3 regions of the Bacillus jepli genome follow, and region 3 is predicted to be linked to each of the others. Evidence: riboswitches for the same ligand, from Rfam matches in the RefSeq annotation. Region 3 holds a riboswitch; each other region holds the start of a gene.
The links. A riboswitch is a leader RNA that binds a small molecule or an ion and turns the genes downstream of it on or off. The one in region 3 is predicted to bind lysine.
Positions count from the first base shown of each region.

Region 1: it holds a riboswitch for lysine, as region 3 does, so the genes downstream of both, ABC371_RS12755 (aspartate kinase) here and ABC371_RS01375 (transporter substrate-binding domain-containing protein) in region 3, are expected to answer to the same signal.
Region 2: it holds a riboswitch for lysine, as region 3 does, so the genes downstream of both, ABC371_RS11280 (Na+/H+ antiporter NhaC family protein) here and ABC371_RS01375 (transporter substrate-binding domain-containing protein) in region 3, are expected to answer to the same signal.

Region 1 covers NZ_JBDFMO010000001.1:2,488,738-2,492,024, reverse strand. Annotated here, with positions in the region: gene ABC371_RS12755 (aspartate kinase) at 1-1,213, opposite strand, end outside; lysine riboswitch at 1,486-1,664, opposite strand; gene uvrC (excinuclease ABC subunit UvrC) at 1,732-3,287, opposite strand, start outside.
Region 2 covers NZ_JBDFMO010000001.1:2,215,999-2,219,285, forward strand. Annotated here, with positions in the region: gene ABC371_RS11270 (YunC family protein) at 1-67, shown strand, start outside; gene yunB (sporulation protein YunB) at 173-931, shown strand; lysine riboswitch at 1,024-1,207, shown strand; gene ABC371_RS11280 (Na+/H+ antiporter NhaC family protein) at 1,344-2,927, shown strand; gene ABC371_RS11285 (sodium-dependent transporter) at 3,176-3,287, shown strand, end outside.
Region 3 covers NZ_JBDFMO010000001.1:276,807-280,093, forward strand. Annotated here, with positions in the region: gene ABC371_RS01365 (amino acid ABC transporter ATP-binding protein) at 1-141, opposite strand, end outside; gene ABC371_RS01370 (amino acid ABC transporter permease) at 160-906, opposite strand; gene ABC371_RS01375 (transporter substrate-binding domain-containing protein) at 972-1,811, opposite strand; lysine riboswitch at 1,915-2,095, opposite strand; gene ABC371_RS01380 (MFS transporter) at 2,217-3,287, opposite strand, start outside.

The sequences.
Region 1 (3,287 bases), 2.2 Mb from region 3:
CTGCAGCTAAATTAAACGAATCATGTAAAGTTTCAACTGCACGAACCATACTTGCTTGTTCGACAACTGTAGAGACTTTAATTTCAGATGTACTTACCATTTTAACCTCAATGTTTTCTTGTGCAAGTACCTGGAACATATCAGCCGCAACCCCTGGATTTGAAACCATTCCAGAGCCTACAATCGATACCTTCGCTAACCCATCTTCATGTTGGATGCTTTCATATTTTAATAAATCTCTATTATTTTCCAAAACAGCTAATGTATCGCGTAAATCTTGAGTTTTTACTGAAAAAGAAATATTTGTATGATTTTCATCTGTCTGGTTTTGAATGATGATATCTACGTTTAGACCATTCTTTGCGAGTGTACCAAAGATGGTTGAAAGTGTGTGTAGTTCATTGGGTAATCCAGAAACGGTTACCCTTGTAATTTGGTCTTCAAAAGCAATTCCCCTAACAACTAGATTCTTTTCCATTGAAACTTCCTCCTCAATAACGGTTCCATTTTCTAGCTCTATACTTGAACGAACTTCAAGCGGCATTTCAAAGTTTTTTGCAAATTCGACTGCACGTGGGTGAAGTACACCTGCACCTAGGTTCGCAAGCTCCAGCATTTCATCATAAGAAATGGAATGAAGTTTACGAGCAGATGGTACTACACGAGGATCTGTTGTATATACACCCGTTACATCTGTGTAAATATCACATTTGTCAGCATTCAATGCTGCTGCAAGTGCAACTGCGGTTGTATCAGAACCACCTCGTCCAAGAGTCGTTATATCTCCAGAGCTACTGATCCCTTGGAATCCTGCAACGACAACAATTTTACCTTCTTTTAAGCTTTCGTTTACTCTTGAAACTTCAATATTTTCAATACGGGCATTGCTATGTATAGCTTCGGTTTCAATGCCAGCCTGCCAGCCTGTATAAGATACAGATTCATGCCCCTGTTCCTGTAAGGCCATTGATAATAGAGCAATTGTTATTTGTTCACCTGTACTTAACAACATATCCATCTCGCGTTTACTAGGCGAGCTTGTAATTTCATTTGCTAGGCTCACAAGCTGGTCTGTTGTTTTACCCATTGCAGATACAACAACCACAACTTGGTTTCCTGCTTCCACCTCTTGAATAACGCGATTAGCAACATTTTTAATTCTATCCGGTGACCCTACTGAGGTGCCTCCAAACTTTTGAACGATGATCCCCATGCTTATACCCTCTCCTTCAATTAATCAAATGCGCCTTGGCGTATTTGCGCCCAGATTTTAGGCCCACACGAGGTGGGTCACAAAGACGTTGCCACAGGATGTGGCGTTCCTAGTCTTTGATCCTATGCTCGATAACTTCCTCTAAAAAATCTGTGGCATCCGCCGGAGGCACTTATTTTATTCAACTGAGGTTAAACCTTAGTTGAATAAAATAAAAAAACAGCAATGAGATTATCTCATTGCTGTGATATACGTAAAAACAACGTGTCACACCGTGAGATAGCTCTCCAAGATTAATTCATCTTGACAATCTTACGTCTCTTAAACATAAGACCAGCCAAAAAGGGTATGAGTCCTTTTTCACTTCGGCAAACTTTCCTTTCAGCAATCATCATAGGGGCTCATCCCCCTCCTATTGCATACTGATAAAGCTTGCACCTCTATCATCACTTCAACGTAATGAAGTGTAATATTATATTAGTTAGGATTATATCAGAGTATTTTTAAAATAGCAACGACTATTCTTTTAATTTTTCATAGATGGCTTCAGCAGTAGGACGAGGAATATTCGCTTGCTGAATTTCCTCAATACTTGCTTCTTTCAACCTCTTGATTGAGCCAAAATGCTTTAGTATTGCTTTCTTTCGTTTTTCACCGACCCCAGGAATATCATCAAGCACTGATTGAAAAGCACTTTTCCCACGAACTTGACGATGAAAGGTAATCACAAATCGGTGTACTTCATCTTGAATCCGTTGGAGTAGATAAAACTCCTGGCTGTTCCTTGGTAATTCTACAATTTCAGGTGGTTCCCCAATTAACAACTCTGAGGTCCTATGCTTATCATCCTTCGCAAGTCCTGCTAACGGGATTTCTAATCCTAACTCATTTTCTAGAATATCCCTTACTGCAGCGAGATGACCTTTTCCTCCATCAATGAGGATTAAGTCAGGCAATGGAAGGTTTTCTTTGAGTGCGCGACTATATCTTCTTCGTACAACTTCCCGCATTGATTCATAATCATCAGGACCTTGAACCGTTTTAATTTTATATTTTCTATATTCCTTTTTATCTGGTTTTCCATCCGTAAAAACAATCATTGCTGAAACAGGGTCTGTTCCTTGGATATTTGAGTTATCAAATGCCTCGATTCGATGTGGTGTGTATATTCCCAATCGTTGGCCTAAGTTTTCTACTGCCTTGATTGTTCTCTCTTCATCACGTTCAATGAGAGCAAATTTTTCCGTTAACGCGATTTTAGCATTTTTTGTTGCTAAGTCTACTAGTTGTTTTTTCTTTCCTCGACTAGGCTGTTGAACATTTACTTCTAGTAATTGCTCCGCAATCTCATGGTCAATTGAACTAGGAAGTAAAACCTCTTTTGGTTTAAAATGATTTTCTTTCAAATAGAATTGGCCAAGGAAGGTTAAGAAGTCTTGTTCAGGCTCATTGTAAAATGGGAATAAAGAAACATCCCGTTCTATTAATTTACCTTGACGAATAAAAAAGACTTGAACACACATCCAGCCTTTATCAAAGGAATAACCGAAAACATCACGGTCGATAAAATCAGTCATAGTCATCTTCTGTTTTTCCATTGTTGTTTCAATATTTGTGATTTGATCGCGGTATTCTTTGGCTCTCTCAAAATCAAGTTCTTCCGAGGCCTTTATCATTTTTTCTGTTAATTCCGCTTTAATCTCTTTATATCCACCATTTAGAAAGCGAATAATATCGTCTACCATCTTTTTATTTGTTTCATCAGATACTTCGTTCACACAAGGAGCTAGACATTGACCGATATGATAATACAAGCAAACCTTATCTGGTAGAGTTGAACATTTTCGTAATGGATAAATCCGGTCTAAAAGTTTTTTTGTTTCAGTTGCTGCTTGAACATTCGGGTACGGTCCAAAATATTTACCCTTATCCTTCTTCACCTTTCGGGTTATCAACAAACGAGGATGTTTTTCAGCAGTAATTTTAATAAACGGATATGTCTTGTCATCCTTTAGCATGATATTATACTTTGGATCATATTTTTTAATTAAGTTTATTTCTAATAGGAGAGCTT
Region 2 (3,287 bases), 1.9 Mb from region 3:
CGAAGCCGAGCAAAGAGGCATTACAATAGGAATGAAAGGCAAAGACGCCTTATTAAAGATGGTTTAACATTCAATACCTCAAAAAAGGTATTCTATATAAAAAAGAGAATAAAATAAGTATCGTACATCCCCCCTTACCTGCATACATATAGCATGTAAGGGGGGATTTCTTTTGGCAAAATTCAGACGTCGCATACATCCAAGAAGGAAAGGGCCCTTGCCTTTTCGTTACGTCTTTTTAATAACCATTGTCTTTTTTATCTTCTCGACGTTTCTCGGATTATTTATTATTAATAAAGCGATTGAGCCTGCGCTTATGGCATATGCTGAAAATGAAACAAAAAAGGTAGCTGCTTCGGTTATCAAAAATGCGATAAATCAACAATTAAATGAGGAAGAATTAGTTCAAGAGGACTTAAGTATTGTCCAAACAGATGAAACGGGGAAAGTAATTAGTTACAATACTCAGGTTGTTAATAAAATGGCGACAGAGACCCTAGGAAATATTGAAAAATACTTAAAGTATGTAAATCAAGGAGACATTCATAAACTGGAATACCCTAATTTAGAACTTGAAAAAGATGATGCAACAGGGCAAACGGGATTTGTTTTTAAAGTACCGATAGGAGAAGCAACAAACAATGCCATCTTAGGTAATTTGGGTCCGGAAATTCCGATTCGATTCCATATGGTTGGTTTTGGAGAAACAACGCCACAAGGAAGAATTGATGAGTGGGGAATTAATAATGGATGGTTTCAATACAATGTTTTAGCCACTGTGACCATGCAGGTTATTTTACCATTTTCAACAGGCGAGGTTGAAATTGAAACCATTGTTCCTGTGATCAATCAAAATATCTTGCACGATGTTCCAGAATTCTATAACAATGGCAGTGATTCTTCACCTTCAATCGAAATTCCAACGGATTAACAAAAAATACTATATTAGAATAATTGATTTATAGAGTGTAATGTTTTATACTACAGAAGGAAATCAAAAATGAATATACCACCTTATCGGATCGATGAGGTAGAGGTGCGGAATTTATGAGTAAACTATGTGAGGATGACAACGTGGATCATAGTTGAAAGGGTTTTTCGCCGAAGCAAAAATGAACTCGTCAACGTTATTTTTGTTGGGGTTGCCTTGAAAAAGGGTAACACTGTCATTATAGAGTCGGATCTATAATGGAGGGCTACTGATCGTGATGGAGGATAACATAACATTACTAGAGGGTAATGATAGTTATTTTCTATCATTACTCTCTTTTTATTTGAAAAAAGAACCTCTTTCACCACGTACGAACAGCCCTCTGTGAATTATCAATTTTGGAGGATCTATTATGTCTGGAACTATTTATTCAATTATCCCACCAATCATTGCTCTTCTTATGGTTGTCTTAACACGGAAAGTTTTACTCTCACTTGGAGTCGGAATTGTGTCGGCTTCAGTCGTTTTACACGGAAAAGTATTACTTAATGAAGGAATCGGCGCTTGGCTACAAGACATCGTTTACACCATTTGGAATAGCTTTAAAGCGGTCTTTGTTTCAGAAGGCGCACTCAATACCTGGAATGTCTATATTATCTTATTTTTATTCCTATTAGGCATTATTACTGCCTTTATTTCAATCTCTGGAGGAAGCCGTGCATTTGGAGAATGGGCTCAAACAAAGGTTAAAACAAGAACAGGTGCACAGCTGTTAGCTGCTGTTTTAGGGATTGTTATTTTTATTGATGATTATTTTAATGCGTTGGCTGTTGGACAAGTGAGTAGGCCAATTACAGATCGGAACAAGGTTTCTCGTGCAAAACTAGCCTATATTATCGATTCAACGTCTGCACCAATATGTGTTGTTTCACCGATTTCAAGCTGGGGTGCTTATATTATTGCGATCATTGCACCAATCCTAGTAACTCATGGGATATCTGAGGTTTCACCATTATCTGCTTTTATACAAATCATTCCCATGAATTTATATGTAATATCAGCTATGTTAATGGTCTTTGCGGTTGCAGTATTTAATATTAATATTGGAAGTATGAAGGTTCATGAAAATCGAGCAATGACTACTGGAGAGGTGATCGATCCCAAAAAGCCAGTACTTGGAGAATTAAAACAAGAATTGCCTCAAAGTGAAAAGGGTTCTGTAGGAGATTTAGTTTGGCCAATTATGGCATTAGTAATCGGTACTGTCGGTTCCTTATTTTGGACAGGCTATAAAGCTTCAGAAGGCAATGTAACGATTTTTTCAATTTTAGAAAACACAGATGTTACAGGGTCTTTATTAAATGGCGGTCTGATTGGAATTATTATCACTCTACTTTTATTCCTTGTTCAAGTCTATGCAAAAAAAGCAATTAGTGTAAGTCTTCTCCCTAAGGGGATCATTGAAGGAATTAAATCAATGCTTCCAGCTGTCTATATTTTATTATTTGCATGGGTGATTGTGGACTTAATTGGGCAGATTGAAACAGGTAAATATTTAGCCGGCCTTGTTGAAAAGTCTAATATCAATATTTCCTTTTTACCTGTCATTCTATTTGTTGTAGCAGGTATCATGGCATTTGCTACAGGAACTTCTTGGGGAACCTTCGGAATGATGCTCCCAATCGCAGGAGATATCGTAGCAGCGTCAGATATCAATTTAATGCTTCCGGCTCTTGCTGCAGTATTAGCTGGTTCTGTATTTGGTGACCATTGTTCGCCAATTTCGGATACAACCATTCTTTCATCAACAGGTGCAGGCAGTCATCTTATTGATCATGTGATGACCCAACTTCCATACGCTATCACTTCTGCCATTTTCGCAGCAATTGGATATGTCGTATTAGGTCTAACGGGTAATGCTTTATTAGGATTGCTTACGACTGTCGTATTATTTGTTATCTTTGTCATTACAATAATGAACAGGAAAAAGGCATAAAATACTATTCGAATTTTGCTTTGTAAAATTAAATAATATGTATGAGACAAGGGAAAAAGAACCTTTGTCTCTTTTTTATGAAAAATAATTTGAATGTTAAAATAACTTTTGACACAGGATTAAAGACTGGCTATACTAATAGATAGATTATAGAAAATAATCTGAATATATAAAAATTTCCAACTTCGGTCTAGTGCTAAAGGGCTACCACGGTAATAGACTAAAGTGGAAAAGGGGAGGTTTGTTTTATGGATAATCGTCCACTGTGGGGGACGCGGGCAGGCTTCGTATTAGCAGCTATTGGTTCTGCGGTTGGCCTGGGTAATATATGGAGATTTCCATATGTTGCTTATGAAAATG
Region 3 (3,287 bases):
AAGAAGAGTTGATTTACCAGAGCCGGAGGAACCGATGATGGAGACAACTTCTCCTTTATTCACCGAGAAATCAATATCTTTTAATACTTCATGAGTGCCAAAGGATTTGCTTAAATGTTGAATATCAATAATTTTTTCCATTTTCTCTCCTCCTTCTTCCTATTGTTGTTGATTGACTTGTACTGGTCGATCGTTCCCAATCATCGTATAGGTATCAGAGCCATCTAATTTTTTTTCAAAGTATAGTAGTATTCTAGTGACAATAAACGTCATCACAAAATAAATCATACATGCTACGAAAAACGATTCAAAATATCTAAAATTATTCCCTGAAATTGATTTTGTTACGAAATATAATTCTGTAACGGAAATCACATTCAGAACCGATGTATCTTTAATATTTATCACAAATTGATTACCTGTTGCAGGGAGAATATTACGAATAACCTGTGGTAATACAACGTTCCACATCGTTTGGAAATGATTCATTCCAATTGCATGTGCGGCTTCAAACTGTCCCTTATCAATCGATACAATCCCACCACGAACATACTCAGCCATATAGGCGCCTGTATTGATCGATACAACAATTATCGCTGCAACAAAAACATTCATATCTATACCAAATGCTAACGCAGAACCATAATAAATAACCATCGCTTGTACAATCATCGGTGTTCCACGGAAGAATTCAATATAGATGGAGAGGATGGCATTAATGACTTTTAAAAATAGCTTGTTCACTCCACGTTCAGGCATCGGAATAGTTCGGATCACTCCTGCTAATAATCCAATCACTGCCCCAAAGATTGTCCCAATAAGAGCAATTAATAGTGTTACACCCGCACCACGAAGGAACATTGGCCAGTTTTCGGTGATAATTCGTATGACCCACTCAAAACTCATCTTTCTTCCTCCTTTACTTTTTAAAACCGACTGTAGTTGTGGTACAGCCGGTTTCTAGTATTTTTTTATTGTGCTGCTGGTTGATTTTTAATCGCTGAATCCATAATGCTTGTACGTTCTTCTTCAGAGATACCTGCTAACGTTTCATTGATTTTATCTGTTAAGTCACTGCCCTTTTGAAGTCCAACAGCGATTGCTGTATCATCTGGTGATGTTTTAAATCCATCTTCAAACTCTACCATTACAAAGTTCTCATTTGCAGATGAAGCACTAACACCTTCTGGTCGTTCTGAAACGTATCCATCAATCATTCCTGATTCAAGCGCCACTCTCATTGCTGGGAAGTTGTCCATTGCTGTTTTCTTTTCCACACCTTCAATTTGATCGATCACTGTATAGTGGAATGTATTTAATTGAGCTGTAACCTTTGCTCCCTTGAAATCTTGAATAGAGGTTGCATTTTCATACTTGCTGCCTTTCTTCACAACCATGACTAGATTTGAAGTATAGTAATTGTCCGAAAAGTCAATTGCTTCTTTACGTTCTGCTGTCGGTGACATACCAGCGATAATCGCATCAATTTTCCCTGATGTTAGAGCCGGTACAAGGCCATCCCATTCTGTTTTAACAATCACTAATTCTTTTCCTAATCCTTCAGCCACTTTTTTCGCGATTTCTACATCATAACCGCCCGCATATTCTTGAGACCCTTCAATTTTAACTGCACCGTTAGAATCATCGTTTTGAGTCCAGTTAAATGGCGCATATCCGGCTTCAAGACCGACCTTAAATGTATGATCCTCTGAAGATGATCCAGAATTAGAACTACTGCTTGTCCCACACCCTGCTAATAAAAGAGTGGTTGTAACTAATAAAACGACGAATAATGATAGTTTGTTTCTCATGATGTATTTCCCCCTATTTTTTTTAAAAATTTCGACACAAAAAAACGACCTGAGATATACCCAGGTCGCTGTATCGTTTCCCTAAAGTCCTCTCTTTTATCCCAAATGAGATAGCACAACTCAATAAACGGAGGGTTTATTGAGACAGTCCTGCAGCTCTTAACTACAGACCCAGCATGTAATAGTGAGAATATTACACACTTCGGCGACATTTCCTTCTCCTTAGCATCACTGCTTCTCAAACTCCACTAAGGACTGTTAAATATCGCGCCTCTACCTCACTAAGAAAAAGTGAGGCCTTATTCGATTGTTTTTTTATACTACAATAATATCTATAATTCCGTCAACCATAAATTTTTAAAATATCTAGCAAACTACGTCAATTGTCTTTTGATGACTCTTTTTTTAGGTTAATTCAATCTGCTTTGTTTCTTTCCCAAAAAAGGCAAGTATAATCACACCAATCACAATACTTATGCAAAACAGCGTAAAAATGAGACTAATGGATTGACCTGCAGAAACGAGTGAGCCTACGAGGAGTGGTCCAAGAATTCCACCTACACGCCCAATCGCTGCGGCCATACCAGCACCTGTCCCACGAATAACAGCCGGGTATTGTTCTGGCGTGTACGCATATAAAGCCCCCCATGCACCGAGGTTAAAGAAGGATAAAAAGATACCTGAAACAATGAGAACTGCAGTCGTTTCTGCCTGCCCGAAAACAAGGGCGGATCCTGCGGTTCCTAGCAAATAAGTAACAAGTACAAACTTTCTGCCCACCCGTTCAATCAGCCAGGCAGCTGTAAAATAACCCGGTAGCTGAGCAAGGGTCATAATTAATACATATTCGAAGCTTTGAATCATACTAAATCCTTTCATTACCATAACGCTTGGTAACCAAAGGAACATACCATAATATGAAAATACAACTGTAAACCATACCATCCAAAGTACGAATGTGGACCGTGCATATTTCTTCGACCACACATCTCGGACGTTTTGGAAAACCGTACGTTTCTCCACTTTCTTTGGTGAAAACGCTGGAGAGTCCGGAAGATTTAGTCGTAAATAAATCGCATAAAGAGCAGGTACCGCACTAATAATAAGGGCAATTCGCCAGCCATATGACGGAATAACAAAATATGAAATAAGTGCTGCAACGAGCCAACCAAATGCCCAAAAGCTTTCAAGTAGAACCACTACTCGCCCACGCTCTTTCGCTTCTACACTCTCTGAAACGAGAGTTGAAGCAACGGGTAATTCTCCACCAAGCCCCATCCCAACAAAAAAGCGAAGTACTAAAAATAAAAAGAGGGACGTTGTTAATGCGGAAAATCCACTCGCAAGTGAAAACAATACTAAGGTGATGATAAATATATTCTTCCTTCCTATCCTATCTGCCCATAATCCGAAAAGAAGAGCACCGACAGCCATCCCGATTGAGTTCACACTTCCGATCCAACCCATCTGATCCGG